DNA from 3 places in the Friedmanniella luteola genome. Region 1 is predicted to be linked to each of the others. Evidence: riboswitches for the same ligand, from Rfam matches in the RefSeq annotation. Region 1 holds a riboswitch; each other region holds the start of a gene.
The links. A riboswitch is a leader RNA that binds a small molecule or an ion and turns the genes downstream of it on or off. The one in region 1 is predicted to bind S-adenosylmethionine.
Positions count from the first base shown of each region.

Region 1 (9,683 bases):
GGTGCCGGACCAGCGCGGCGACGTCGAACTCGGTGCACGGGGTGGGCAGCGCGAGCTGCTCGGGCGTGACGGTGGCCAGCAGCCCGACGATCCACGCCTGGGTGCGGGCGAGCGCGGGCCGCGGGTCGTCCGCGGTGCGGGGGGCGTCGATCTGGGTGGCGGTCATGGCTCTCCTCGGCTCGATGGCCCCGGTCGGGACCGTCTGCGACCATCCTCGAACGCCATACCTGACACCTCCTGTCATGGTTGTCTGCGATGCTCGGACCGTGCGCGCGGACCGTCTGCTCCAGGTCGTCGGCCTGCTGCGGCAGCACGGCCGGCTCAGCGCGACGGAGCTGGCGCGACGGCTGGAGGTCACGCCGCGGACGGTGCTGCGCGACATGGAGGCGCTGTCGACCGCCGGGGTGCCGGTCGTCGCCGAGCGCGGCCGCGGCGGCGGCTTCTCGCTGCTGCCCGGCTACCGGCCCGCCGTCGAGGAGCTGACCGCCAGCGAGGTGCAGGCCCTGCTGCTGACCGGTCGGGTGCCGGCGGACTCCCTCGGGCTGGCCGGGCCGCTCGCCTCCGCGCTGCGCAAGGTGGCCGGCTCCGCGCCGCCCGAGCACGGACGGTCGGCCGCCCGGATCAGCGACCGGGTGCTCGTCGACCTCACCGGCTGGTGGGGAGCCGCCGAGGAGCTCGAGCACTTCGACGCCGTGCAGCAGGCGGTGCTGGCCGACCGCCGCCTCCGGCTGACCTACCGGCCGCGTGACCCGACCCGCACCGGCGTCCGGACCGTCGACCCCTACGGGCTGCTGCAGGCGGCCGGCACCTGGTACCTGATCGCGGGCCACGGGGGCCGCCCCCGGTCCTACCGCCTCTCCCGGGTGCTCGCCGCCACGGTGCTGGACGAGCCGAGCAGCCGGCCCGCCGACCTCGACCTCCGGGCGCTGTGGGGCGACCTGCGGTCGCAGTTCGCCGGCCCGCCCGGCCACACCATCCGGCTGTCCTGCGACCCGGCGCGCTACGAGCTCGCGCTGACCCTGCTGGCCAGCCAGGGCGCGGGACGGCCGCGGGTGCTCGACGACGGGCCGCCCGTGGTGTTCGAGGTCGAGGTGCACGTGCTGCGCCCGACGGTCGGGGTGCTCGCCGGCCTCGGGTCGGCGGTTCGCGCCCTGGCCCCGCCCGAGCTGCTCACGATGATGGTGGCGGTCGCCGAGGAGCTGCTGGCTGCCTACCCCGACGTCCGGTCGCCGGCCGCCGACCCGTCCTGACCGGCGACGCGCTCGAGCTCGCGACGGAGCACCGCGCGCTGGGTCGCCGCGTCCATCAGCTGCGGGTGCAGCAGGCCCTGCACGGCCAGCCCGTCGAGCAGCACCTGCAGCATGAGGGCCTGCGCCTCCAGGGCGGGGTCGGCGAGCGGCTCCGCCCCGCGGGTCCGGGTGCTGAGGAGCAGCTCCGGCTCCGGCTCGGGCCCGCCGGCCAGCCAGAGCACCAGCGAGCGGATCAGCCGGCGGCTCTCCCGGAACGCCCAGCTGCGGAAGTCCTGGTGCCCGGGCGCCAGGCGGGTCAGGTCGATCAGCCCGAAGTAGACCGCGACCTCGGCCTCCCGCTCCGCGTCCAGCGGCAGCAGCTGCTCCAGCAGACCCTGCACCACGGCGATCGGGGCCCGGTCACGGTCGGCCAGCTCAGCAGCCATCCGCTCGCCGATCCGTTCCACGGTGTGCTCCGCCGCGAAGAGCAGCAGGCTCGCCTGGTCGGGGAAGTAGTGCCGCAGCGCGCCCGTCGACAGGCCGGCCTCGGCGGCGACGGTCCGGACCGACACCGCCCCGACACCCTCCCGGGTCATCACGCGCCACGTCGCCCGCGCGAGGTCACGCCGGCGCTCCTCGTGGTCGACCAGCTTGGGCATGCGGCTTTTGTAGCACAGCCGTACTGCTAGGTTTATGACACAGTCGTGCTAAATCAGGAGCAGCTCATGTCCGTCGCCGTCCTCGCCGCCCTCCTCGGGCTGGCGCTGGTGGACTCGACCAGCTTCGGCACCCTCGTGCTGCCGCTGATGATGCTGCTGAGCCCGCGGGTCAGGACCCGGAACGTGGTCGTGCACCTGGGCGTGCTCGCCGTCTTCTACCTCGGGGTCGGGGTGCTGCTGATGCTGGGCGCCGAGGCCGCGGTCGCCGTCGTCGGACCCCTGCTGGAGTCCCGGGTCGCCCGCGCGGCGCAGCTCGCGCTGGGAGTCGCGCTCGTGGTGCTGTCCTTCGTCCTCGACCCGAGGATGGCGGCGAAGCGCCGCGCCCGCCGCGGCCTGCCGCCGAGGCGGCCGTCGGCCTGGCGCCGGCGGGCCCTCGGGGCGGACGCGACCCTGCCCGTCGTCGTCGGGGTGGCACTGCTGGCCGGAGCGGTCGAGGTCGCGTCGATGCTCCCCTACCTGGGCGCGGTCGGGCTGATCGTCACCGCCGGCGTCGGCCGGGCGACGCAGCTCGCCGTGCTGGCCGGCTACGTGGCGGTGATGGTGGCACCCGCCCTGGTGCTGCTCGCCGTGCGGCGGGCGGGCGGGCGGCGCCTCGAGCCGCGGCTGGCGCGGCTCGAGGCCTGGTTGACGACGAGGACCGCCGGCGCGAGCGCGTGGGTGGTCGGGGTCATCGGCGTCCTGGTCGGGCTCGACGCCGTCGGCGCGCTGCTGCCGGACGCCTGAGGCGGTCAGCCGCCGGCGACGGCCGGGATGATCGAGACCTTCGCGCCCTCGGGAACCGGGGCCTCGAGCCCGCCGGAGAAGCGGACGTCCTCGTCGCCGACGTAGACGTTCACGAAGCGCCGCAGCTGGCCGGCGTCGTCGAGGATCCGGGCCCGGATGCCCTGGTGGTGGGCCTCGAGCGAGTCGAGCAGCTCGGCCAGGGTGCCGCCGTCGGCGGACACCTCACCGGCCCCGGCCGTGTAGGTGCGCAGGATCGTCGGGATGCGGACGGTGGCGCTCATCGGTCGAGCCCCTTCCAGAAGTCGGTGAAGGCGTCGTAACGGGGCGGGATGGTGGTCTTGGGCCCGACGCGGCCGCTGACGGCGTCGAGGGTCTTGAGGCCGTCCCCGGAGTTGATCACCACGGTCTCGGCGTCGGGGTCGAGGACTCCGTCGGCGATCAGCTTCGCGGTGACGCCCACGGTGACGCCGCCGGCGGTCTCGGCGAAGACGCCCTCGGTGCGGGCGAGCCGCTGGATGTTCTGCACGACGGTCTCGTCGTCGACGTCGGCGATCAGGCCGCCGGTGCGGCGGACGACGTCCAGCACGTACGGCCCGTCGGCCGGGTTGCCGATGGCCAGCGACTTGGCGATGGTGTCCGGCTTGACCGGGGGCACGAAGTCGAGGTCGGCGCGGTAGGCCTGGGAGATCGGCGAGCAGCCGGTGGCCTGGGCGCCGTAGATCTTCCACGGCTTGTCCTCGACCAGGCCGAGCGTGACCAGCTCGGCGAAGCCCTTGTCGATCTTGGTCAGCTGCGAGCCGGAGGCGACCGGGATGACGACCTGGTCGGGGATGCGCCAGCCCAGCTGCTCGGCGATCTCGTAGGCCAGCGTCTTCGAGCCCTCGGAGTAGTACGGGCGGACGTTCACGTTGACGAACGCCCAGCCCTCCTCCTCGGCGGCGATCTCGCTGGCCAGCTTGTTGACGTCGTCGTAGCTGCCCTGCACCGCGATCAGCGTGGTGTCGTAGACGGCGGAGGCGATGATCTTCTGGTGCTCGAGGTTCTCCGGCACGAAGACGACCGACTTGATGCCGGCCCGCGCGGCGGCGGCCGCCACGGCGTTGGCCAGGTTGCCCGTCGAGGGGCACGCCAGCACGTGCAGGCCCAGCTCGCGGGCCGCGGACAGCGCGACGGCGACGACGCGGTCCTTGAAGGAGTGGGTCGGGTTGCCCGAGTCGTCCTTGACCCACAGCTTGCGCAGGCCCAGGTCCGCGGCGAGGTTCGCGGCGTCGAGCAGCCGGGTGTAGCCCGGGTCGGTCGAGCGGAAGGTGGCGATGTCGGCGGGCACCGGCAGCAGCGGGGCGTAGCGCCAGATGCTCTTGGGACCGGCCTCGAGCTGCGCGCGGGTGATGGTCGGGAAGTCGTAGCCCACCTCGAGCGGGCCGAAGCACTCCAGACAGGCGTAGAACGGGCCGAGCGAGCTCTTCTCGCCACAGGCGCGGCAGACGAGGTGGGTGGCGTTGCCGAAGGCTCCGGGCCGGACACCGGCGGGAGCGGGCACCCCGGCCGAGGTGGCCGAGGGGGTTGCGAGCGCAGTCATTCCTGTTCCTTCTTCATCTGTCGTGGCCGACGTTCGACCACGGCGGAGTTGGCACCGTTCCTGGTTTGGCCAGGCGGTTGCCGGGGAGTCAAAGGGCCGTTCCCTCATCCCCTCTGGATGAACGTGGTTCACCCTACGTGCGGGTCTCCGACGCGGGCACATCGCGGTCCCAACAGGTGGGAACGGCGTCCGCCATCCGGGACAGTGAGCGCGCGCTACGGTTCCGTCATGGGTCTTCGACATCCGGCCGAGCTGAGCGGACCCGACCGCGTGCGGCGGCTGGGGAACCGGGTGAACCTCAGCACGGTGCTCGGGCTGGCCGTGGCCCGGCTCGGCCGCGCGGAGGTGCGTCCAGGGCCGCGCGGGCTGCTGCTGGCGGACGGGTACCGGCTGCCGTTCCCGGTGGCGGGGGCGTTCACGGTGGGGGACGTGCTCGTCACCGCCGGCCGGTGGGACGCGCACCGGCCGGCGCTGCTGGAGCACGAGGAGCGGCACAGCTGGCAGTGGTTCTGGTGCGCGGGGCTGCCGTTCCTGCCCGCCTACGGCGTCTGCCTGGTCTGGTCGGTGCTGCGGACCGGCGACCGGGCGGCCGCCAACGTCTTCGAGCGGCGGGCCGGGCTGGCGCTGGGCGGGTACCGCGAGGTGCCGGTGCGGCCGCTGGTGCCCGCCGCGCGGGCGGCGCTCAGCCGACGGCGCCCGCGGCCGAGGACCTAGGAGTCGATGGTCAGGTCGATGCCGAGCCGCTTCGCGGACCGGTTGCGCTGCCGGGTGGACCGCAGCCGGCGGAGCCGCTTGACCAGCAGCGGGTCCTGGACCAGCGCCTCCGGCTTGTCGATCAGCGCGTTCAGCACCTGGTAGTACCGGGTGGCCGACATCTGGAACTTGTCCCGGATCGCCTGCTCCTTGGCGCCGGCGAACTTCCACCACTGGCGCTCGAAGGCGAGGATCTCGGCGTCCCGCTCGCTGAGCTCACCGAAGGGCTCACGGCTCTCGAGCGACGGGTTCGAGGCGCTGACCATGCCGCCATCGTAGGGGCAAACCACACGGGTGTCATTCACCCCGGCGAGGCGGGCGACCACAGACCGGCGTCGTCCCGGTCACCCGGATGCGCCACGATGGCGGGGTGACTGAACCCGACGCCCCCACGACCGGCTGGGGCATCCTCAGCACCGGCCACATCGCCTCCGTGCTCGCGAAGGACCTGGCCCTGCTGCCGGACGAGGCGACGCTGGTCGCGGTGGGCTCGCGGTCGGCCGACAAGGCCGCCGCGTTCGCCGCGGAGTACGGCGTCCGCCGCAGCCACGGCTCGTACGAGGAGCTCGCCGCCGACCCGGACGTCGACGTCGTGTACGTCGCCAGCCCGCACAACGACCACTTCCCCTCCGCGAAGCTCTGCCTGGAGGGCGGCCAGGCGGTCCTGGTGGAGAAGCCGCTGACCGTGGCTCCCGCGCAGGCCGAGGAGCTGCTGGCGCTGGCCCAGGAGCGCGGCCTGTTCGTCATGGAGGCGATGTGGACGCGCACCCACCCGCTGATCCGGCACGCGGCCGAGCTCGTCGCGTCCGGGGAGCTCGGGGACGTGCGGCACGTCGACGCCCAGTTCGGCTTCGCCTTCGACGGCCCGGACAGCCACCGCCTGCTCGACCCCGCCCAGGCCGGCGGGGCGATCCTCGACGCCGGCGTCTACCCGGTGCACGCGGTCAACCTGTTCCTGGGCGAGCCCGAGGACGTGCTGGGCTACGGCACCGCCGCCTCGACCGGCGTCGACGACCACGCGGCGGCCCTGCTGACCTACCCGGCGACCTCGGACCGCCCGGCGGCGACGGCCTCGGTCCTCTGCACCCTGCGTGCCGGCCTGCCGAACCGGCTGGCCGTGTACTGCACGAAGGGCCGGGTGATGTTCGACGACTTCTACCTCCGGCCGGCCGAGCTGACGGTGTGGCGCGACGGCACCGACGCCCCGGAGGAGCTGCTGGCGTCCTGGCCCGGCGGCGGCTACACCTTCGAGGCGCAGGAGGTCATGCGCTGCCTGCGGGCCGGCGAGGTCGAGTCACCGCTGGTGCCCTGGGCCGACACGCTGGCGGTGTCGCGGACGCTGAGCCGGTGGCAGGACGCCGTCGGCGCGCCCGCGCGGACCGGGGCCTGAGGTGCCGGAGCTCCTGACCGGGGTCCGGCAGCCCTACGCCTGGGGCTCGCCGACCTTCATCCCCGCGCTGCTCGGCGAGGAGCCGACCGACGAGCCGCAGGCCGAGCTGTGGCTCGGCGCGCACACCTCGGCGCCGTCGACGCTGGGCGACCGGCCGCTGACCGAGGTGATCGCCGAGGACCCGGCCGGCATCGTGGGCGCGGAGGCCGTCCGCGACTTCGGCGAGGGGCTGCCGTTCCTGCTCAAGGTGCTGGCCGCGGACGCGCCGCTCTCCCTGCAGGCCCACCCCACCCGCGAGCAGGCCGAGGAGGGGTACGCCCGCGAGGAGGCGGCCGGGATCGCGGCCGACGCCGGTGACCGGCTGTACAAGGACACCTGGCCGAAGCCCGAGATGCTCTGCGCGCTGCAGGACAGCGAGGCGCTCTGCGGTTTCCGCGACCCCGAGGCCACCCACGCGCTGTTCGCGGCGCTGGGCGTGCCGGAGGCGCTCGCGCTGGTCGCCCCGCTGGCGGACACCTCGACGGCGCCCGACGCGCGGCTGGCCGACGTCTTCGCCCGGCTGCTCCGGCTGGGTGAGTCCGAGCTCGCGGTGGTGGGGTTGGTGGGCGCCGCGGCGGCCGACGTGACCGACGACGGCGACCTGGGGCTGTTCGCCCGGACCGCCCGCGAGCTGGCCGGCCCCTACCCCGACGACCCGGGCGTGCTCGCCGCGCTGCTGATGAACCGGGTCGCGCTGACGCCGCACCAGGCGGTGTTCCTGCCGGCCGGGAACCTGCACGCCTACCTGCACGGCGGCGGCGTGGAGGTCATGGCCAACTCGGACAACGTGATGCGCGGCGGGCTGACGCCCAAGCACGTCGACGTCGACGAGCTGCTGGCCATCCTCGACTTCACCCCCGGCTTCTCCGGCTACGTCGAGCCCGTCGAGGAGACACCCGGCTGCTGGCGCTACCCCACCCCGGCGCCCGAGTTCGCGCTGTGGCGGCTGGAGCCGCGGGAGACCGTCGTCGAGGTCCCGCACACCGGCGTCGCCCGGGTGCTGCTGGTGACCGACGGCTCCGCCGTGGTCGAGGGCGGGGCGGACGACCTGCGGCTGGCCCGTGGCCGCTCCGCCTTCGCCCGCGCCGGCGAGGAGCTCGTGGTCAGCGGGTCCGGGACCGTCTTCGTCGCCGGGCCCGGCGTCGGCGGCTAGGCCGCCGGTGCACCTGGGACCCGGCGCCGCCGCGGACGGTGGCGCGACGGCCGTGGCCGGTCGGCACGGCAGCGCCGAGCGCCCGCGGCGGGCGGTGGCCGTCACCGTCGCCACCGCCGCCGGGCTGGCGGGGGTGGTGCTGCTGGTCACCGTGGTCGCGCTGGTGCTGCGGGCCGCGCGGACCGACCCGATGACCCCCTACGTCGCCCCGCAGTACTGGCTCGGCTACGACGACGGCTTCGTCCGGCGCGGTCTGCCCGGAGCCGTGCTGCGCGCCCTGTCGGGCGGCCGGCCGCCGACGCTGGCCCTGGCCAACGCCGCTGCGGTCGGGCTGACGGTGGCGGCCGTGGTCGCACTCCTGGTCCTCGCGGCCGCACTGGCCCGCCGCGCACGCGACCGCTGGACGGGGCTGGCCCTGGCGGCCGCCGTGGTGGCGACGCCGCTCGGCCTGTCGCACACCGCCCGCGACCTCGGCCGGCCGGACGCGCTGGGCGTGCTGGTCGCCGTCGTCGTGGTCACGGTCCCCTGGTCCCGGTTGCCGCCCGTCCTCGCGGTGGTCCTCGTCGCCCTGGCGACCTCGGTGGCGATCGGCGCCGTCGAGCTGCTGGCCGTCCTCGTGCTGCCGCTGGCCTGGTGCGCGCTCCGGTCGGCCTTCCCCGCCGGTCGCGCCCGGACGCTCGCGCCGACCCTGGCGGTGCTGCCCGGGCTGGTGCTGGCCGTCGTCAGCGCGGTGCTGCCCGCTCCCCCGGCGGCGCTGGCGCGGGCCCACGCCGACGCGGCGGCGGCGGGTGTGCCGGCGCCGGTCCCGCTGCCGGGCGGACCGCCCGACCACGACGCGGTGTCCCGGCTGGGCTACGGGCTGTTCGACAACATCAGCAGCTACTACACGACGACCAGCGTCCTCAGCGTGGTGATCACGACGGCGGTCTGGGCCGGCGTGCACCTGCTGCTGCTGGCGGTGGCCTGGCGACTGCTCGGCCGCGCGTGGCGGGACCGGACGTTCTGGCTGCTGGTGGGCGGATCGGTGGCGGTGGCCCTGGCGCTCTCCGTGGCCGGGATCGACTTCCGCCGCTGGTGGGCGCTGGCCACCGTCGGGGCGCTGGGCGTGCTGGCGCTGGTCGCGCGACGTCCTCGTGCTCCGGTGGCGCCGATCGGGACCGGGACGGCCGTCGGCGTCCTCGTGCTCGCGGTGAGCGGGCTGCTGCTGCGCACCATGCCGGTGCTGCCCCTGCAGACCGAGCACCTCGAGCGGCTGCTCCTCGGTCTCGGCTGAGGGCGTCCGCCGTCAGCCGGCGGCGACCCCGCTGCTGACGGCCGCGGGTCGGGCGTCCTCCAGCACGTGCGCGGGGACCAGCTCGCGGTCGACGGCGCGGCCGGCCCAGCCGGCGATGGCGACGGAACCGCCGCCCAGCGCCAGCCCCGCGACGTCGTCGATCAGGTAGTGCCAGCCGAAGTAGATGGTGGCGACCATGGTCATGGCCAGGAACGCCCACAGCGCCCAGCGGAGCGCGCGTGGCAGTCCGATCTTGTGGGCGACCAGCGCGGCGGTGAAGACGACGGACGTGTGCAGCGAGGCGAACCCCGCGACGCCGGCGATGCCGTCGGCGGTGAGCGGGTTGATCAGCACCTCGAGCCGGGTCTCGGCCAGTCCCTGCTGCAGCGCGCTGACCCCGGTCGCCGGCAGGTCGGCGTACCGGCCGGGGCGCACGAAGGCCGGCCCGAGCGACGGGATGAGGTAGTAGCTGACCGTGCCGAGGATCCAGTTGAGGCAGAGCGCGGTGACGTACCAGGACGCCGACCGCACGTCGCGCAGCCAGATCAGCGCCGCGACCACCGAGAACGGCACGAAGCCGAGGAAGACCAGGTAGACGGCGGAGAGCACGTAGGCGGTGACGCCCGTGCCCAGCAGCGTGTGCAGCACGTGCGACGGGTCGTACCCGAAGGCCATGATGTGGTCGAGCTGGAGCAGCGCGCCGTCCTGGATGTCGGGGCGCGCGAACGGCAGGGCGCCCTTGAGGTTCCGGTAGGAGACGTAGCTGAGGTAGAACGTGCCGAGCCCGACGACGACCAGCGCGGCCCGGCCGGGGCCGTAGCGCTC
Region 1 covers NZ_LT629749.1:607,678-617,360, reverse strand. Annotated here, with positions in the region: gene BLT72_RS02895 (TIGR03086 family metal-binding protein) at 1-166, opposite strand, end outside; gene BLT72_RS02890 (helix-turn-helix transcriptional regulator) at 267-1,250, shown strand; gene BLT72_RS02885 (TetR/AcrR family transcriptional regulator) at 1,211-1,888, opposite strand; gene BLT72_RS02880 (GAP family protein) at 1,955-2,671, shown strand; gene BLT72_RS02875 (MoaD/ThiS family protein) at 2,677-2,952, opposite strand; gene thrC (threonine synthase) at 2,949-4,250, opposite strand; SAM riboswitch class I at 4,261-4,374, opposite strand; gene BLT72_RS02865 (hypothetical protein) at 4,479-4,964, shown strand; gene BLT72_RS02860 (DUF3263 domain-containing protein) at 4,961-5,269, opposite strand; gene BLT72_RS02855 (Gfo/Idh/MocA family protein) at 5,374-6,393, shown strand; gene manA (mannose-6-phosphate isomerase, class I) at 6,395-7,585, shown strand; gene BLT72_RS02845 (hypothetical protein) at 7,593-8,858, shown strand; gene BLT72_RS02840 (phosphatase PAP2 family protein) at 8,871-9,683, opposite strand, start outside.

Region 2 (9,683 bases), 140 kb from region 1:
GCTTCCCGGACGCGCTCAACCCGGCGCTGTTCATCAACGGCTGGTCAGGCCCGCCCAAGGTGGAGACGGGGGAGCCCGAGAACGTCTACTCCCTCGACACCACCGGGATGACCGAGATGGTCGACGCCGACGGCGCGCCGTTCCGGATCGCGTTGCAGGAGGGCGCCACCGTCGAGCTGCCGGACGGCCGCGGCACGATCACCATGGACGGCTGGCAGCGCTGGGTGAAGCTGCAGGTCGGCGACTCCCCCGGGGTGCCGATCTCCCTGCTGGCCATCGCCTTCGCCGTCCTCGGCCTGTGCTTCTCGCTGTTCATCCGGCCGCGCCGCGTCTGGGTGCGGGTGGTGGACGGCCCCGACGGCGGCCGGCTGCTCGAGGTCGGCGGCCTGGACCGCGCCGACGCCCGCGGCGGGCTGACCGAGGACGTCGACGAGCTCGCCGAGACCCTCGGCGGTGCCCCGCCGGGCGGCGCGGACGCATCCCCCGACGCCCCGGACCGCGAACCCTCTCCAGCAGCACCACCCCTGAGGAAGCAGTGAGATGAACCCTGAGCAGCTCTCCAGCATCGCGCTGGTCACGTCCGTCGTGGTCTACATGCTGGCGATGTTCGCCCACGCCGCCGAGTGGGCCTCGGCCCGCGGCGTGGCCCCGGCCGGCGCGTCCACCCGGACCCGCGGCGAGCTGGTGGGGGTCGGCGCGCGGGGCGAGACCGTCTTCGGGGGCGTCGAGGCCCCGGCGGGGACCGGTGCCGCCGACGCGGTGGCCGACGACCCCGCCGACGAGGCGCCGGGCAGCCGGCAGCGCGTCGAGCAGTTCGGCCGGATCGGCGTCAGCCTCACGGTGGTCGGCTTCCTGCTCAGCCTGGTGGGCGTGCTGGCCCGCGGGGTGGCCGCCGGCCGGGCGCCGTGGGGCAACATGTTCGAGTTCACGACGACGGCCATGGTCTTCGTCGTGGCCGCCTACCTGCTGATGGTGTGGAAGGCCGGCATCCGCTGGCTCGGGTTGCCGCTGACGCTGCTGGCCGCCGTCGCGAACGGCCTGGCCGTCACCGTCTTCTACGTGGCCGTGGCCCCGCTGGTCCCCGCGCTGCACTCGGTCTGGTTCGTCATCCACATCGTCGCGGCGGCCATCTCCGGCGCCGCCTTCAACGTCGGCGGCCTGATGTCGATCCTCTACCTGGTGAAGAAGCGGGCCGAGGACCGCGGCACCGTCCGCGGGTACCTGGCGCTGCTGCCCACCGCCCGGCGGATCGACCTGCTGACCTACCGCTTCCACGCCTTCGCGTTCCCGCTGTGGACCTTCACCGTCGCCGCCGGCGCCGTCTGGGCCGAGTACGCCTGGGGCCGCTACTGGGGCTGGGACCCCAAGGAGACCTGGGCGCTCGTCACCTGGGTCATCTACGCCTGCTACCTGCACGCCCGCTCCACGGCCGGCTGGCGGGGCAGCAAGGCCGCCGCCATCGCGATCCTGGGCCTGGCCTCGTTCTGGTTCAACTTCGTCGGCATCAACCTGCTGGTGTCCGGCCTGCACTCCTACGCCGGCGTCTGACCCGCTCCCGCACGACGAACTCCGCGCCGCCCGTCCTGCAGGGCGTGCGGGAGGGAGTTGATCGTGCGGCGTGGTGTCGTCGCCCTGAGGGGCAGGCGGCGGCCGCCTCGCGCGGACGGCTCAGAGCAGCTCGCGCCAGGCGGCGAAGCCGCCGACGACGTCCGTGGCCCGGTGGACGCCCAGGTCCTGCAGCGCGGCGGCGGCGAGGCTGGAGGTGTAGCCCTCCTGGCACAGCACGATGACCTGGAGGTCGTAGGAGGCGATCGGCAGGGCGGCGTCGCTGGCCGGGTCGAACCGCCACTCCAGCACGTTGCGCTCGACCAGCAGGGCTCCGGGCAGCTCGCCCTCGGCGGCGCGCTGCGCCGCCGGCCTGATGTCCACCACGACCGCACCGGCCGTCCAGAGGATCCGGGCCTGTGCTGGGGTGAGCCTTGCGAGGCGCCCCCGGGCCGATTCCAGCACTTCTTGGATGGTCCTGCGACCGGTGCGGGTCGTGATGGCTGGCGGGATGAGGACGCTCACCAATTCACCCCGGCCAGTTGCGATCCGGACGAATGTAGCAGCGATCCGTGCCGGGTGTACTCCGTCATCTCGGTCAGTGACGGGGCGTAGACATGGACGCTGACGGCTGGTAGTGCGTCGGCGTTGACGACCTGGTGGACGTGCCGCGGCCCGAAGGGGCGGACGCCGCCGGCGACCAGCCGGCGGGCGCCGGGCACGACCCTGGCGGGCTCGTCGTCGCGGGCCGGGGTGGCGTGCTGCTCGGTCAGCACGCCCTGCACGGTGGCGAAGGCTCCGGCGCTGCCGCCGTGGTCGTGCCACGCGGTGCCCTGGCCCGGCAGCCAGGTGAGCAGCCAGACCTCGTGGTCGTCGGCGGTGGCGGGCAGCCGGGTGGCGAACCGGCTGTGGGCGTCGAAGCGGACCAGCGGCCGCCAGAGGGCCGGGGTGTCGGCGATGCGGCGCGCGATCTGGGCCGGGACCGGGCGGCGGAGCCGGGCCGACGGCAGGGTCGGCTGCGGACGGGCGGTGATGGACATGCGGGGTCTCCTGTGATCCGGCGCAGGGCCGGCGGACGTGCGGGTGGAAGGGGTCGCGGCGGGCGCTCAGCCGAGGCTGGGCGCGGCGGGACAGGCCATGCTGGTGGTGCGGCACAGGTCGACGTGCAACCGCCCGTGCAGGTGCTGGTTCACCCGGGGACTCCTCCGACTGGACGCTTGCCGACGCCCGAGGGGGTCGCCGACCTGGTCGTCACCCGGAGCACCCCGCCGTACCGGAGGGTTGCTGGCCAGCGAGCCGGGGCTCGTGCAGCTGGCACTCATGACCTGGGCGTCAGCGTAGGCCGCCAACGGCATTCCCGACAAACCCTTGTCTCACAATGGGGAATGCTCAGCCGCGGCGGCGGGACCCCGGGGACATCACCGTCGACAGGTCGGGGGCGGTGAGGAAGTGCCGGTGCTCGGCGGCGAAGGCCGCGAGGATCCCCTTCTTGTTGCGCGTCCGGCCCGGGTGCGGCACGTCGTGGAACTTCTCGTTGAACTGGATGGCCGCCTCGGTGGCCCGGTCCTTGAAGCCGCGCAGGCTGCCGGGCTCGACGCCGAGAAGCTCGGCCACCCGGGCCATGTCGCCCGCGGCCTCGCGCAGCGCGCCCCAGATCCGCACCCACGAGGCGTCGGCCAGCAGCGAGTCCAGCAGCGGGGACCACTGCAGCCGGCGCTGCCAGGGCGTCGGCGTGGGGTTCTGGCCGATCCGCAGGGCGGTCAGGTAGTGCATGAGGGTGTGCGGGTCGTTGCGGGTCTTGTCCAGCAGCGCCGCGGCCCCGAACCAGTGCCGGGCGGCGGCCGCGTACAGCGTCCGACCGCTCTCGGTGAACTGGCTGTAGGTGACGATCTGGGTGCTCGGGCGCTCGAGGTGGAGCCGGAGCAGCGCCGTCAGGCCGGTGCTGGTGCGCGAGCTGAGGTTGAAGTCGACGAAGGCGACCTCCCAGCTGTGCCCCGTCCGGAGGAGCTCGTTGAGCTGGTCGACCCCGGGGGCGACGGTGAGGCCGCGGCCGAAGGCGCGCTCGAAGTTGGCCCGTTCCCCGGGCACGTCGTCAACCAGCAGCACCCGGCCCGCCGACGTCGTCGTCGTGGTCGTCGCCCTGCCTCCTCTCGGCCGCGGCGCCCTGGGGCACCCACCGGGCCCGGACCGTCTTGGTCCCGGCCTCCTCCTCGCACGTCAGCGACCCCTGCAGCCCCGCCAGCCGGGTCTGCAGCCGCGCCGAGCTGGTCCCGGGGCTCTTCCACACCCCGACGGGCATCGGCGGCGCGTCGTCCTCGACTTCTATCACGAGCAGTCCCTGACGCTGCGCCAGGTGCACCGCGATCAGCCCTGCGCCGGCGTTCACCGCGTTGCCCACGAGGTCGCTGAGCACGATCCGGGCCAGCTCGCGGTCCTCGCGGCCCAGGTGGTCGGCGTCGATGTCGACGTTCACCTCGGCCCCGACGGCCCGGGCCAGGGTGAGCACGGAGGCGGCGAGGCTGGCCGGGGTGGTGGAGCTGACCTCGCCGATCCGGGCCAGTGTCATCGTCTCCCGCAGCCGCGCGTTGGCGCTGACGGCCAGCTCGTAGAGCGTCGGGGCGCTGGACCGGACGCCGCGGGCCTCCTGCTCGAGCAGCCGCAGGTGGGTCGACAGCGCGCCGTGCGTCTCGCTGATCACCAGCTCCCGGCCCGCGTGGGCCTCCTCCGCGACCAGCGGCGCGAGGTGGGCGAGGGCCAGGTCGGCGTCGCGGACCCGCAGCGAGACCAGCAGCGGGGTCAGGCAGACGACGACGGCGGCCAGCCAGGTGCTCTCCGGCCAGTCGGCGGGCAGCGCCAGGACGCTGACCAGCCCGGCGGTCAGCGGGCCGGACACCCAGCGCAGCATCTCGTGCCACACGGGCCGGCCCCGCTCGTCCGGGTTGAACCAGGCGTGGTCGGTGAAGATCGCGCAGGCGGTGCTGGTGAAGTGCCCGACCGCGGCCGCGAGCATGACGAGCCGCAGCAGCGGCGGCAGGTCGGTCGCGACCCAGGACGCCAGCACGACGAGCAGCAGCCCGCCGACGATCTCGGCGTAGGTCTCCACCGCGATGGCGTGCCGGCCGTTCTTGCGGCTCAGGTCGGCGTGCAGGGCCGTCGCCGGCCACCGGCGGGGGAGGGACTCCGCGCGCTCGTGGTGGGCCTGCACCAGCTGCAGCACCACGCACACGGCCGCGGGCAGCCACAGCAGGAGCGCGGACGGCCACCGGTCGCTGTGCAGGGCGCCGGCACCGACCGTCGCGACGGCCACGCACCGCACCGCGGTCGCGCGCAGGTTGTAGGTGCTGGAGCGCCGCAGCATGGTCAGGTAGGCGAGCCGGCCGCGCCGCCCCTGCCCCCACTGGCTGCCCCACCCCGTGCTCACCAGCACATGGTGCCGTCCGTCCCGGACGGCGGCAAGGAGGCCCGGCCGCCAGCGGAGGGGCGTCTGCGGCGGCGGACGCGGCCCCGCCTGGCACCATGGCGGGGTGCAGCACTTCGACCTCGTCATCATCGGCTCGGGCTCCGGCAACTCCATCCCCGACGAGCGGTTCGCCGACCTCTCCATCGCGCTGGTCGACAAGGGCGTGTTCGGCGGCACCTGCCTGAACGTCGGCTGCATCCCCACCAAGATGTTCGTGCACCCGGCCGACCTGGCCGCCAGCCCCGGGCACGCGGCCCGTCTCGGCGTCGACCTCGAGCTGCGCGCCGTACACTTCGCGGAGATCCGCGACCGCATCTTCGGCCGGATCGACCCGATCTCCGAGGGCGGGCTGAAGTGGCGCTCGTCCAACGAGAACGTCATAGTCTTCCGCGAGCCCGCCCACTTCCTCGACCCGCACACGCTGCGGGTGGGGGACGAGACGATCACCGCGGACCGCTTCGTGCTGGCGGCGGGCAGCCGCCCGATCATCCCGGACGTCCCGGGCCTCGACTCGGTCCGCTACCACACCTCTGACACCGTGATGCGGCTGCCGGAGCTGCCCCGCTCGATGGTCATCGTCGGCGGGGGCTACATCGGTGCGGAGTTCGCCCACGTCTTCTCCTCCTACGGCACCCGGGTCACCGTCGTCGTCCGCGGCGACCGGATGCTGCGCGGGGAGGACGCCGAGGTCTCCGAGCGCTTCACCGACCTGATCCGGCGCCGCGTCGACCTGCGCACCGGGACGGCCGTCACGGCGGTCCGCCCGGCCGGCGGCGGGTCCGGCGTGACCGTCAGCCTCGACGGACCCGACGGCGCCGCCGAGGTCACCGCCGACGTCCTGCTGGTGGCCACCGGCCGGGCGCCGAACGGCGACACGCTGGCCCTCGACGCGGCCGGGGTGGCGGTGGGCGAGGACGGCTACGTCGTCGTCGACGCCCACCAGCGCACCACCGCCGAGCACATCTGGGCGCTCGGCGACGTCGCGTCGCCCGACCAGCTCAAGCACGTGGCCAACCATGAGGCCCGGGTCGTGCAGCACAACCTGCTGCACCCTGACGCCCTCGTCGAGGCCGACCACCGGTTCGTCCCGCACGCGGTCTTCTCCGACCCGCAGGTCGCGTCGGTCGGGCTGACCGAGGACCGGGCCCGGGAGCAGGGCCTCGACGTCGTCGCCGTCACGCAGCAGTACGGCGACGTGGCCTTCGGCTGGGCCATGGAGGACACCGACCACTTCGTGAAGCTGGTCGCGGACCGGCGGACGGGGCTGCTGGTCGGGGCGCACCTGATCGGCCCGGAGGCGTCGTCGCTGATCCAGACGCTCATCCAGGCGATGAGCTTCGGCCAGCACCCGCACGCCGTGGCCCGCGGCCAGTACTGGATCCACCCGGCGCTGGCCGAGGTCGTGGAGAACGCCCTGCTCAAGCTCCCGGCCTGACCAGGGTCCTGCCGGCCGCCCGGGCCGGTTGGGGCGCCGTCAGCCCGCGCGGAGGAGCCGGTGCCGGAGCCGTTCCAGTCGGGCCGCGCGCGCCTGCTCGTCGGCGGCCCCGGCGATCCAGCGGTGGTACTCCTGGTGCTGCTCGGCGGTGAGCGCCGCCCAAGCGGCCCGGGCGGCGGGCTCGGTGCCCAGCAGAGCGGTGAGCCCGGCCGGCTCGGGCACCGCCGGCTCGGGCTCGGGCGCCGCGTCGGGCACCTCGGTGAGGTCGACGTCGACGGTGTCACCCGCGTGGACCTCGAGCCGGCGCAGCAGGGCGGCGGGCAGCCCGAGGTAGGTGCGCCCGGCGTGCACCGCGAGCCGTGAGCGGTGCTCGACGCCGCCCAGCACGGCCAGCACCGCCACCTTGCGGCTGGAGAAGGTGGCGGTCACCTCCGCCGGCACGACGACCGCGTGGCCGCCGCGCCCGGCGGAGCTGACCTCGGCGGAGAACCGCACCATGGTCGGTGGGGCCGGGGCGCCGTCAGCGGCGCTGGCCGACCAGCTTCCAGGCGGCGGGCAGCAGGCCGGCGGCGAGGGCGATCTTGAGGGCGTCGCCGACGAGGAACGGGACCACGCCCACCAGCAGGGCCTTCTCGAGGCTCATCCCGGTGATCAGCACGAGGCCGGGCACGCCGACCGCGTAGATGGCGAGGTTCCCCAGGACCATCAGGCCGACGCTGCTGGGGACGGTGCGGTCGGCGCCGCGCTCGGCCAGCCGGCCGACCAGGTAGGCGGCGATGACGAAGCCGACGACGTAGCCGAACGACGCGAACGCCCAGCCGCTCTGGTGCTGGGCGAACCACGGCACCCCGGCCACGCCGGCGAGCAGGTAGAGGGCCATCGAGGCCACCCCCCGCCGCGAGCCGAGGACCGCGCCGACCAGCAGCACCGAGAAGGTCTGCAGGGACAGGGGGACCGGGCTGAACGGCAGCGGGACGAAGACCTGGGCGGTGAGACCGACGAAGGCCGCCCCGCCGACGACGAGGGCGATGCTGCGCGCGACCCCCCCGGGGATGACGTCCGCGAGGGTCCGCGGGCTCACGCTCGTGATGCTCGACATCTAGGTCGGTCCTTCCACACGTCGGCCGGCGCGCGCGGGAGCGGTGTCGCACCCGGCGCAGGTTTCGGCCCCACCTTAGGGCGCGCGCCCGCGGTGCGGCCAACGGAGGCTCGTTGATGGAACAGTTGCCCCGGGAGGTCTCACATGTCGTCATCGATGCCCGTCCGCCGCCGCCTGCGGCCCGGGCTCACCGCGCTGGTGCTCGGTCCGCTGCTGGTCGGGCTGGGCTCCTGCGGGGTCCTCGGCGCGGCGCCCGCGCCCAGCACCTCGAGCGCGGCCGCTCCGACGGGCGCGAGCCCGGCAGCCCCGTCGTCGTCCCCGGCCGGAGGGCCGTCGGCGTCCGCGTCGGCCAGTGCGGGCGGTCCGGCCGGCCCGGCGTCCACGCCGAGCGGCACGCCGTCCTCCGGGGCGACCCCCGCCGGGGACGCGGCCGGCCGCTGCGCCGCGCTGGTGCGACGGCTGACGCCGGAGGAGCGGGTGGGGCAGCTGCTGATGGTCGCGGTCACCTCGACCGGGATGACCGCCGAGCAGGCCGCCGCCGTCGGCCGGACGCAGGCCGGCAGCGTCATCCTGCTGGGCAACTCCACGGCCGGGTTGAAGGCCGTCCAGGGCGTCGTCGCGGACGTCCGCGCGGCCGCGGTCCGCCCGCAGCGGGTCAACGTCCTGCTGGCCGCCGACCAGGAGGGGGGGCTCGTCCAGCGGCTCGCGGGCGAGGGCTTCTCCGACATCCCGTCCGCCCAGCAGCAGGCGAGGCTGTCGGACGAGGAGCTGGCGTCGAAGGCCGAGACCTGGGGCGACCAGCTGGACCGCGCCGGCATCAACGCCGACCTCGCGCCCGTCGCCGACGTCGTCCCGCGCGAGCTGGCGGCGGTCAACGAGCCGATCGCCGGGTTGCGCCGGGGCTACGGCTCCTCGCCGTCGGTGGTCGCCGCGAAGGTCGACGCCTTCACCAGCGGCCTGGGGGAGGCCGGCATCGCCACCGCCGTCAAGCACTTCCCGGGGATCGGGAAGGTGCGCGGCAACACCGACACCGCCACCCGGGTCGTCGACACCACGACCACCCGTCGCGACCCCGGCCTGGCCGGCTTCCGGGCGGCCGTCGACGCCGGCGTCGACATGGTGATGGTGTCCTCGGTCGTCTACACCAAGATCGACCGCGCCCGGCAGGCCGCGTTCTCGGCCACCGTGGTGGACGGGATGATCCGCGGCGACCTCGGATTCGACGGGGTGGTCATCTCCGACGACCTCGCCGCGGCGGCGGTGCAGGACTTCACACCCGGCCGGCGGGTCGTGGGCTTCGTCCGGGCCGGCGGGGACCTCGCGATCGTCGGCGACCCGACGGAGGCGACGACCATGGCGCAGGCGCTGGTGGAGCGCGCGGCGGCGGACCCGGCGTTCGCCACCCGGGTCGACGAGAGCGCCGCCCGGGTGCTGGCCCTCAAGGACCGGAGGGGCCTCGCGGACTGCTGAGCCGCCGCCCGCCCCGGGGAGCCGTCAGCCGTCGACCTGCAGCTGCGCCAGCGCGTCGCGGGCCGGCTGGACCAGCTCGGGGCGGGTGTCGGGGATCGAGGCGTAGTACAGGCCGGAGGTCGCGCCGGCGGAGACGATGGCCACGAGCAGCAGCTCGCCCTTGGTCTGGAGGCCGTCGATCTCGAAGCTCAGCTGGGACTCCACGACCCAGGCGTCGTGCCCGTCGATGGTGGCCTGCTGGTTGACCTTGACCTCGCTGGTCACCGGGGCGTCGCCGTAGAAGGCGCCGAGGATGCACTTCACGACCACCTGCGAGCCCTGCTCGGGGGAGAAGAAGCCGTCCCCGGCCTGCAGCTCGGCGACCAGGATCGAGGCGACCCAGCTCGACCTGGGCTGGTACTCGGCCTCGACGGTGATCTGCTGCACCTTGGTGTCGGTGCCGAAGGGCACCCGGTCGTCGTACTCCGGGGGCGACCAGGGGGCACCCAGCCGCGGGTAGGAGACGGGACCGCCGTGCACCCGGCCGTCGGCGGGGTCGGGGGTGGCCGTCGGGTTCTCCTCGGGTGTCGGGCAGGCGTTCTGGCTGCCCTGGCCGCCGGGGATCGGGGAGAACCCGCCGCCGGAGCCGGTGGCGGCCCGCACGGCCACCACGGCGAGGACGACCAGGACCACGA
Region 2 covers NZ_LT629749.1:462,864-472,546, forward strand. Annotated here, with positions in the region: gene resB (cytochrome c biogenesis protein ResB) at 1-539, shown strand, start outside; gene ccsB (c-type cytochrome biogenesis protein CcsB) at 541-1,548, shown strand; gene BLT72_RS02185 (rhodanese-like domain-containing protein) at 1,669-2,070, opposite strand; gene BLT72_RS02190 (cysteine dioxygenase) at 2,067-2,585, opposite strand; SAM riboswitch class IV at 2,754-2,871, opposite strand; gene BLT72_RS02195 (response regulator) at 2,935-3,651, opposite strand; gene BLT72_RS02200 (ATP-binding protein) at 3,638-4,966, opposite strand; gene BLT72_RS02205 (mycothione reductase) at 5,070-6,440, shown strand; gene BLT72_RS02210 (DUF1905 domain-containing protein) at 6,480-6,938, opposite strand; gene BLT72_RS02215 (biotin transporter BioY) at 6,961-7,521, opposite strand; gene BLT72_RS02225 (glycoside hydrolase family 3 N-terminal domain-containing protein) at 7,684-9,009, shown strand; gene BLT72_RS02230 (DUF2510 domain-containing protein) at 9,034-9,683, opposite strand, start outside.
Region 2: another riboswitch for S-adenosylmethionine. It lies ahead of BLT72_RS02190 (cysteine dioxygenase); the one in region 1 lies ahead of thrC (threonine synthase).

Region 3 (9,683 bases), 2.3 Mb from region 1:
GCGCGGCCCGGACCCCGGCCGCGTAGGTCTGCGCGTCCTGCCACAGCAGGGCCAGGGCCTCGTCCTGGGTCAGGCTGCCCCAGCGGGCGGCGTCCGCTCGCGAGCAGCCGCCGAGGTGGACGAGGTGGCCGTACCCGATGGTGCAGTGCCCGCCGGCATCGTCGTAGGCCGTGGAGCGGTAGCCCTCGTAGGCCGCGATGAACGAGGCGCCCTGGACGCTGAGCTGCCGGTCCTGCCCGGCCCGGGCGGGGGAGTCCGCAGCGGGTGCGGGTGCGGGTGTGACGGTGTCGCCCGCCTCGCACCGGGGGAGGCCGGTCACCCAGCCCGCGGTCCCGGTCCTCAGGAAGTGGTCGGGTATCCACAGGCCGTCGACGGTGCGGTCCCACAGGGAGGATCCGTGGTAGGTCGGGCCGCCCAGGGCCTGGCAGGTGATCTGGACGCGGCTGCCGCGGGGATAGCGGTCGGGCCGTGCATGGTTGCTCAGCACCCGTGCGGTCCGTCCGTCGAGCGTTCGAGCCGCGACGTAGGTCTGCGGGATGGTGCACCGGGGCAGGTCGGGTGCGTAGGAGCCGCTCGTCCCGGTGGGGACCAGCTCGTCGGGGACCCAGAGCCCGTCGGAGGTGAGGTCCCAGATCCTGCTCCCGCCGTACGCGACGTCGCCGGTCGACTGGCACACCACGAGGACCGAGGACCCCTCCGGGTACTGGTCGACGACCGCGTGGTTGGCGAGGTTGCGGGCGGTCCGTCCGTCGATGTCGGCGGTGACCCGGTACAGGTGCGGACCGACGACGGTGGCGGAGCTGGGGTCGGTGCCCGAGCCGGCCGTGGCTGGCGCCGCCACGGCGCCGGGTGCCCACGCCGCCGCGGTCAGCACGGCGGTCAACGCGACCAGCCCCGTCCGCAGCCGTGCCCTCATGGGGTGCCCCCTCCGTCGGAACCGCCTCGGTGGGTGGGGCCGTCCCCGGCGGCCCGACCCGCGCGGGACCCGACCAGCTCCGGCTCCCGACACCCCGATCATCCGCCCGGAGGACCCGCTGTGCACCCCCCGTCGAGGGGGGCCCGTCGCCCCTCCGGCGGGGCGGTCCGCACCCCGTCGTCCACCGTCGGGCTGGACCGGGTCGCCGCTCTCGGCTTGGGTCCGGCTCGAGCGTCGCGCAGGATGGTCGGGTGCGGCAGGGGGCGGTCGGGCACGTCAGGTCGGTGGAGCGGCACGGACGCTTCCTCGTCGAGAAGCGCTTCGCCGATCCCCGCCGCCGTGACACCGAGGTGCTCGCCCTCCGGGAGCTGCTGCACCAGGGCCTCCCGGTCCCCGAGCTGGTCGAGGTCGGGCCGGAGGCCGTCCTGATGACCCTCATGCCGGGCGAGCGGCTGGACGCCGGCAGCGCTGACCTGCGTCTCGACCGGCTCCGGGCGTCGACGACCTGGTTGCGTCGGCTCCACGAGCTCCGACCTCCCGGTCGGCTGCCGAGCGCCCCGGACGACGCGCTGACCGCTCGCCGCTACCGCGACGCCGGCGGGCCCGCGCTGCCCCTCGTCGTCCCGCCGGCCGGCCGGCCGGCGTTCTGCCACGGCGACTGGACCGACGGGAACCTGCTGGCGGTGGACGCCGGCATCACGGCGGTCCTGGACTGGGAGGCGGCGCACCTGGGCGACCCCCTCCGCGAACTGTCGCGGGCGGCCTGGGCGGCGGCGCGGAAGGACCCCCGGTCGTTCGACGCCCTGGTGTCGGGCTACGGCGCCGACCCGTCCGCCGTGCGGGCGTGGTTCCCCGTCCACGCCGCCGAGCTCTGGCTGTGGTTCGCCGGAGCGGGACCACCGGAGTACCTCGAGCAGCTCACCCGCGAGCTGGTGAGGTGGCCCGACGCCTGAGGAGGACGGCGGTGCCGATGCCGGTGGGCCGTCGACCGCTGCGGGGTCGACGGCCCGCCGCACCCGGCCAGCGGTCGGCGCCCGCCGATCTCCAGAATGGGGCCATGCGCTCCTTCGACGAGCTCGTCACCGAGGCTGACCACGCCCCCGTCGAGGGCTGGGACTTCTCCTGGCTGGACGGACGCGCGACGGAGGAACGGCCGCCGTGGGGCTACGCACGCGCGCTGGCCCGTCGGCTGGCGGAGGCAGGAGCATCGCTCGACCTGCAGACCGGGGGCGGTGAGGTGCTGGCCGAGGCGGGCACCTACCCCCCGCTCGCCGTGGCGACGGAAGGCTGGCGGCCCAACCTCGTCGTCGCCGCGGCCCGGCTGCGCCCCCTCGGCGTCGCCGTGCTCGGCCACGACGAGGCGGCGCCCCTGCCGTTCGCCGACGCCTCGTTCGACCTGGTCTCGAGCCGGCACCCGGTGAGCACCGACTGGGCGGAGATCGCGAGGGTGCTGGTGCCGGGTGGCCGCTACTTCTCCCAGCAGATCGGTCCCGCCAGCATGGTCGAGCTGAGCGAGGCGTTCCTCGGCCCGCTGCCCGACGCGGATCGGTGGCGCCGGCCCGAGGACGCCCGCGCCGCGGCGGAGCGCTGCGGGCTGGAGGTGGTCGATCTCCGGTCGGCCAGGCTGCGGGCTGAGTTCTCCGACGTCGGGGCGATCGTCTACGTCCTGCGCAAGTGCGTGTGGTGGGTCCCCGGGTTCACGGTCGAGCGCTACCGGGACACCCTGCGCCGACTCCACCAGCAGATGGTGGACGACGGGCCGTTCGTCGCCCACTCCAGCCGCTTCCTGGTCGAGGCCCGCCGGCCACCGCGCTGACGTCGACCGCGCGGGGCGGTCAGCGGGCCGGGGCGGCCGGGGTGCGCAGCGCGGCGAACTCCACCTCGCGCCGGAGCGCGTAACCCAGGTCGAGGTAGAGGTCGATGGCGCGGGTGTTCGCCGCGCCGGTGTGCAGGAACGGGGTGTCCCCGCGCTCCCGGACGAGGTGCCCCACGGCCCGGATGAGCCGGGTGGCCAGACCCTGGCGTCGGTGGTCCGGGTCGGTGCAGACGGCGCTGATCTCGCTCCAGCCGGGCGGGTGCAGCCGCTCGCCGGCCATCGCGACGAGGCGGCCCCGCCGGCGCAGCCCGAGGTAGGTGCCCAGCTCGTGGGTCCGGGCCCGGAACGGTCCCGGCTCGGTCCTGGCGACCAGTTCCGCGGCCTCGACGGCGTCCGCGGCACTGATGACGAACGCCTCGTCGTCGGGCTCGGTGCGGTGCGCCGGGGTCGCCACCAGCTGGACGCCGGGGATCACCGCGTCGACCGCCCACCCGCGGGGGAGCGCGTCGGTGAAGCCGGGCGGGCCCGCCAGGAGGACGGCCTGGTCGGGCCCCTGCAGGTGGTGCAGGTCGGCCCAGGCACGCTCGTCGTCGGGAGAGGAGAGGGCGGCGAACGGGGAGAGGTCGGGCGGGTAGCGGCGCGCCCGTCCCCGACCTTCCGCGAGCCGGCGGTGGGGGCCGGTCAGCGAGGCCCAGGTGGCCGCGTCCAGCGGGTGCGCCGCCGCGGTGCCCTGCGCCGCGGACTCGGCGGTGGGGAGGGTCATGGGGCGGCCAACCGGGTCGTCACCGGGTCTATTCCTCCGTCCCCCGGGGTCGCGGCGCGGTCCGTGGGCCCAGGACCTCCCCGGCCCCCCTGCTCGGTCCGCGGACACCTCTGGCCCCGACGGCCTCCGTCGGTAGTATTCCCTACCAAGTCTGCAGAGATTGGTGACGAAGTGGTGGAGCCTGAGGACGACGGCACGGGGACGGCGGGCGCCGCGTCCCTGGTGCTCGTCCTGGTCGGGCTGGGCCCGCGGGGCGCCGGGTTGCTGGAGCGGCTGGTCAGCAACGCCGCAGTCCTGGACCGGGGCCCCGTCGAGGTGCACCTCGTCGACCCGTTCCCGCCCGGCCCCGGCCGGGTGTGGCGCGACGACCAGTCCGAGCTGCTCCGGCTCAACACGACCGCCGAGGACCTGACGGCGTTCGTGGACGCGAGCGTCACGATGGACGGGCCGGTGACCAGCGGGCCCACCCTGTTCGCGTGGTGCCGCAGCGAGGGGGCGGAGCTCCCCGACGCCGCCCTGGTGGCCGAGGCGGCGGCGCTGGGTCCGCTGGACTTCCCGAGCCGCCGGCTGGCCAGCGCGTACCTCGCCGCCGCCTTCGACCGGGCCGTCGCGCGCGCCCCGGCCGGGATGACGATCACCAGCCACGCGCAGCGGGCGGTCGACGTCGTGCGGTCGGACGCCGGAGGACGCGACCGCGTGGTCCTCGACGACGGTGCGACGCTGCTCGCGGACGCGGTGGTGCTGCTCACCAGCCACGTCGACGTCGCGCCGGCGCCGCCGTACGCCGCCCTCGCGGCGTTCGCGGACGACCACGGCCTGACCTACCTGCCACCCGCCTACGGCGGTGACCTCGACCTCGGCCCGGTGGGGGCGGGCGAGGACGTCCTCGTCCGCGGCTTCGGGCTCGGTTTCGTCGACCTGATGATCCTGCTGACCGAGGGCCGGGGCGGGAAGTTCCTGACCGACCCGACCGACGACGACGGCGCGCGGCTCCGCTACGAACCCTCCGGTGCCGAGCCCCGGCTGCTCGTCGGGTCCCGTCGCGGCGTCCCGTACCACGCCAAGCCGATGTACCGCCTGCAGGCGCCGAGACCCGCCGCCACCACCTTCTGCACCCCCGGTGCCGTGACCGCGCTGCTGGAGCAGGGCCGGCCGATCACGTTCCTCCGCGACCTCTGGCCGCTGGTCGGCCGCGAGGTGACCTGGGCCTACTACCTCGAGCTGGCCCAGGGCCACCCCGGGCGGGTGAGAGTGCCCTGGCCGCAGTTCGCGGCGACCTTCGCCGACCTGGAGTGGGGGAGCGCCGGGTACGCGCAGTGGATCGCGACGGTCGTGCCGGACCCGGCCGACCGCCTCGACCTGGCGGCGCTCGACCGACCGTTGCGGGACCGCCAGGTGGCCGACCGCGCCGAGCTCGCCCGGCTCGTCCGCTCCTACGTCCGGGCCGACCTGGCCCGGCGGCAGGACGTCGCCTTCAGCGCCGACCTCGGGGCGTTCCACGCGCTGCTGGCGGTGCTGCCCGTGCTGGGACCGGCCCTGGCCTCGCCGCAGATGGACCCCCGCTCGCTGGTGCAGGAGTTCCTCGGCTGGTTCATGGGCTTCTTCAGCTTCTACGCCAGCGGCCCCCCGCCCGACCGGCTGGAGCAGCTGCTCGCCCTCGAGGAGGCGGGGGTCGTCGCCTTCCTCGGTGGCGGCCTGGAGATCAGCACCGACCCCGACCGCGGCGCGTTCGTGGCCCGCTCGACGACGGTCCCCGGGGAGGTGCGGGCCCGCACGCTCGTGGACGCCACCCTGCCGGCCTTCGACCTCGGCCGGACCGAGGACCCGCTGCTGGCCGCCCTCGCCGCCCGCGGGGAGGCGGTCGGCCAGGTCCTCACCGCAGCCGACGGCGAGCGCCTCGAGACCGGGCAGCTGGCGGTCGACCCAGCCCACCGGCTGCGGCGGGCCGACGGGTCCAGCGCGTCCCGCCGGTTCGCCCTCGGCATGCACACGACGGTGAAGTCCGCCGCCTTCGCCCGGCCCGCCAGCAACGGGCCGGTGCACCGCCACAACGACCAGGTCGCGCGGACGCTGCTCGCGCTCGCGCCCCTTCCCGACCCGCCCCCGATCGACGACCCGACCGCCGCGCCCGGCGGCCCAGGAGGACAGTGACATGCCCATCGAGTTCCTCGGCATCGGAGCCACCCACGACGGCTCGGAGACCAACCCGCGCTCCGGCGGCAGCTTCGACCCGGACTACACCGTCCGGCTCGCGCGGGCCCACCAGGACCACGGGTGGGACCGGGTCCTCACGGCCTACGGGTCCGGATCACCCGACCCGGCCCAGGCGGCCGCCCTGATCGCCGCCCGCACGGACACGCTGCAGGTCCTGGTCGCGCACCGGCCGAACCTCTCGATCCCGACGTTCGCCGCGAAGACGCTGGCCACGCTCGACCACATCGCGGACGGCCGGGTGACCGTGCACATGATCACCGGGGGCAGCGACCACGAGCAGCAGCGCGAGGGCGACTTCCTGGGCAAGGACGAGCGGTACGGCCGCACCCGGGAGTACATCCAGATCCTCAAGCAGGTGTGGACCCGGCACGAGGCGTTCGACTTCACCGGCGAGCACTACCGGTTCGCGGACTTCGTCGCCGACGTCTTCCCGGTCCAGCAGCCGCGGCCGCAGATCAGCTTCGGCGGCTCCTCCGACGCGGCGTACGCCGTCGGGACCGCCGAAGCGGACGTGTTCTGCCTCTGGGGCGAGCCGCTGGCCGACACCCGGGAGCAGATCGAGCGGGTCCGTCGCGAGGCGGCGGCGGCCGGCCGGACGACCCCCCCGCGGATCCAGGTCGCGTTCCGGCCGATCCTCGCGCCCACGGAGGCGCAGGCCTGGGCCAAGGCCGAGGAGACCGTGCGCCGGATCGAGACGCTGAAGTCCGGTGGCCAGCAGTTCCGGCGCGCGCCCGGCGCTCCCGAGAACACGGGCTCGCAGCGGCTGCTGGAGATCGCCGACCGCGGCGACCGGCACGACACGATCCTGTACTCGGGGACGGCGAAGGCCACCGGCGGTGCCGGGAACTCCAACGCCCTGGTCGGGACGCCGGACCAGGTGGCCGAGGCGCTGCTGGCCTACGTCGACCTGGGCGTCGACATCATCTCCGCCCGCGGCTACGACACCTTGCAGGACGCGGTCGACTTCGGCGACCAGGTGATCCCCCTCGTCCGGGCCGAGGTGGCGCGCCGGGACGCGGTGGCGGCATGAGGTCCGCAGGTCCCGACCGGCCGCCGGAGCAGCGGCCGGCCGCGGACGGCCCCCGCCCCGGACCGGGTCGGCCGTGGCTGCCGGGCGTCGGTGACCTCGCGGCCATGGTCGGGCTCGCCGTCCCCGGCGCGCCACCCCGGGGGCCGGCGGGCGGAGCCTGGGGCTCGGCCCCACGCCGCGGGGACGACGCGGCGGCCACCGTCTGGGCCGCCCGGCTGTCGACCCTGTTGAAGTAGGGAGCGGCCGCTCCCACCCGGGCTGCGTCGCGCGGCTCGTCGGTTCCCGTGAGACGGCTGTCCACGATCTGGAACCGGGTAATCCCTACAGGAACGCATGGGTATAGTTCCTGGTGTCACGAGCGCCAGCGTCAAGCCCCGGCTTGCTGGCCGGCAACCCTCCTCCGCGGTGGGGTGCCCCGGGTGAGGACACGGCTGGCGTCTGACCGGGCGCCGGCAAGCGCGGACCCCGGCCCCGGGGTCCTGATCCCGGAGGTCGTCCGCGATGAGCCTGCTCACCCACCCCGTCGAGACCCGCGCGGCGGACGACGTCGCCCCGCTGCTGCCGGTCGTCGGCCGCGGCCAGTCCGTCCCCCTGGTCGACGGGCGGAGCGCCCGCTCCGTGCACCTGGACAACGCGGCCAGCGCTCCGGCCCTGCAGGCGGTCGCCGACCACGTCACCGCGGTGCTGCCCTCCTACGCCAGCGTCCACCGCGGCGCGGGTTACCTGTCGCAGGTCTGCACCCGGCTCTACGAGCAGGCCCGCACCGAGGTGGCGCGGTTCGTGGGCGCTCGCGACGACGACGTGGTGGTCTTCACCCGCAACACCACCGACGCCCTCACCCTGCTCAGCGGTGCTGTCCCGGGGGAGGTGGTGGTGCTGGACGTCGAGCACCACGCCAACCTGCTGCCGTGGCAGCGGGGCACGGCGCGCGTGGTCCGCGCCCACGACACCGTCGTCGCGACCGAGGCCGCCCTGGCCGCCGAGCTCGGCCGGCGGCCGGCGGCCCTGCTCGCGGTCACCGGCGCCTCCAACGTCACGGGCGAGGTGCCACCACTGGCCCGGCTGGCGGCCCTGGCCCACGCCCACGGCGCCCGGATCGTCGTCGACGCCGCGCAGCTGGTCCCGCACCGCGGGGTCGACGTGGCCGGGCTCGACCTCGACCACGTCGCCTTCTCCGGGCACAAGCTCTACGCTCCGTTCGGGGCGGGCGCCCTGGTGGGCCGCCGGGACTGGCTGGACGCGGCCCCGCCGCACCAGGCCGGGGGCGGCGCCGTCCGCGAGGTGACCACGACCGCGACCGCGTGGGCCGCCAGCCCGGAGCGGCACGAGGGCGGGACCCCGAACGTGCTCGGCGTCGCGGCTCTCGCCGAAGCCTGCCGCGCCCTGCGCGCGGTCGGGTTCGACCGGGTGCGGGCCCACGAAGCGGTCCTGCACCGCCGCCTCGTCGACGGGCTCCGCGACCGCGGCCTCGAGCCGCTGCGGATCTGGGCGGACGCGGCGGACGTGGTCGGCGTCGTCAGCTTCACCGTCCCCGGCTTCGCGGCGGCCCAGGTGGCTGCCTTCCTCTCCGCCGAGCACGGCGTGGGCGTCCGCGACGGCCGGTTCTGCGCGCACCCCCTGCTGGCCCGGCTGGGAGCGTCCGACGGCGCCGTCCGCGCCAGCCTCGGGGTGGGCAGCAGCTCCGCCGACGTCGACCGCCTGCTCGACGCCCTCGACCGCTTGCGGGCCGACGGGCCCCGCTGGACCTATACCAGCGCGGCCGGGAGCTGTCGACCCTCACCCGACCCCCGACCCCTGCCCGCCTGGTGGACCGGCGCCGGTCGTCTCGACGAGCCGTCCGCGGCCCCGTCCTCACCGTGCACCCCCGCCGACACCCCTGCACCCACCGGAGAACCCCGATGACCCTCACCACGCCCAGCACCCGCTTCGCCAGCCCCGTCGACACCGAGCGCCACGGCGAGTACCGGATCCACCAGCGCCCGGAGGACCCGCGGCCGCTCTACCGCTTCACCGGCCGGCTCAGCTCCGACGGCTCCACCGCCTTCCACGCCGAACCCGGCCGCTACCACCTCTACGCCGGCTGGTTCTGCCCCTGGGCGCAGCGGGTGGTGCTGCAGATCGCGGCCAACGGACTCCTCGGCTCGTCGGGGGGTGAGGGGGGTCGTCCCCCCTCCGGGGTTCCCGGGGCGATCGGCGTCTCCTACGTCGACGACGCCCGGGACGGCCGCGGCTGGGCCTTCCGCGAGACGCACGGACCCGACCCGGTCAACGGCTTCACGCTGCTCCGCCAGGCCTACGAGGCCACCGAGCCCGGCTTCGACGGCCACATCAGCGTCCCGACGCTGTGGGACACCACGACCGGACGGGTGGTGAGCAACGACTTCGTGACGCTGGGGATCGACATCGCCACCCAGTTCACCGGCTCCCGCTGGCCGGGGGTCGACACCTACCCCGCGCACCTCCGCGCCGAGATCGAGGAGCTCGACGCCTGGGTCGGTCCGGCGGTCAACCGGGGCGCCGGCCGGGCCCGCGGCCAGGGTCCCGCGGCCGAGCAGGCCCGGACCGACCTGCTCGCCGCGTTCACCCGGCTCGACGACCTGCTCGCCGACCGGAGCTTCCTGGTCGGCCAGGGGTTGACCGAGGCCGACTTCCGGCTGTGGGTGACCCTGGCGCGCTACGACGTGCAGACCAACGCCACCGGTCAGGTCGGCCCGCCCCTCACCGCCTGGCCGCACCTGGCCCGGTACGCCGGCTGGCTCGCCGAGCTGCCGGCCTTCCGCGCCACCACCCGCTGGGCCAGCTTCAGCGCGCCCGGCACCTCCCCGTCCTTCCTGCCCTCCAGCCCCGTCAGGAGCCACCCGTGACCCGCCCCCTGCACCTCGCCGTCGCCCTGGACGGCGCCGGCTGGCACCCCGCCGCCTGGCGGCTGCCCTCGGCCCGCCCC
Region 3 covers NZ_LT629749.1:2,895,261-2,904,943, reverse strand. Annotated here, with positions in the region: gene BLT72_RS13665 (lysozyme) at 1-916, opposite strand, end outside; gene BLT72_RS13660 (phosphotransferase family protein) at 1,168-1,869, shown strand; gene BLT72_RS13655 (class I SAM-dependent methyltransferase) at 1,974-2,732, shown strand; gene BLT72_RS13650 (GNAT family N-acetyltransferase) at 2,752-3,495, opposite strand; gene BLT72_RS13645 (FAD/NAD(P)-binding protein) at 3,667-5,646, shown strand; gene BLT72_RS13640 (LLM class flavin-dependent oxidoreductase) at 5,648-6,739, shown strand; gene BLT72_RS13635 (hypothetical protein) at 6,736-6,975, shown strand; SAM riboswitch class IV at 7,090-7,204, shown strand; gene BLT72_RS13630 (aminotransferase class V-fold PLP-dependent enzyme) at 7,241-8,641, shown strand; gene BLT72_RS13625 (glutathione S-transferase C-terminal domain-containing protein) at 8,638-9,603, shown strand; gene BLT72_RS13620 (LLM class flavin-dependent oxidoreductase) at 9,600-9,683, shown strand, end outside.
Region 3: another riboswitch for S-adenosylmethionine. It lies ahead of BLT72_RS13630 (aminotransferase class V-fold PLP-dependent enzyme); the one in region 1 lies ahead of thrC (threonine synthase).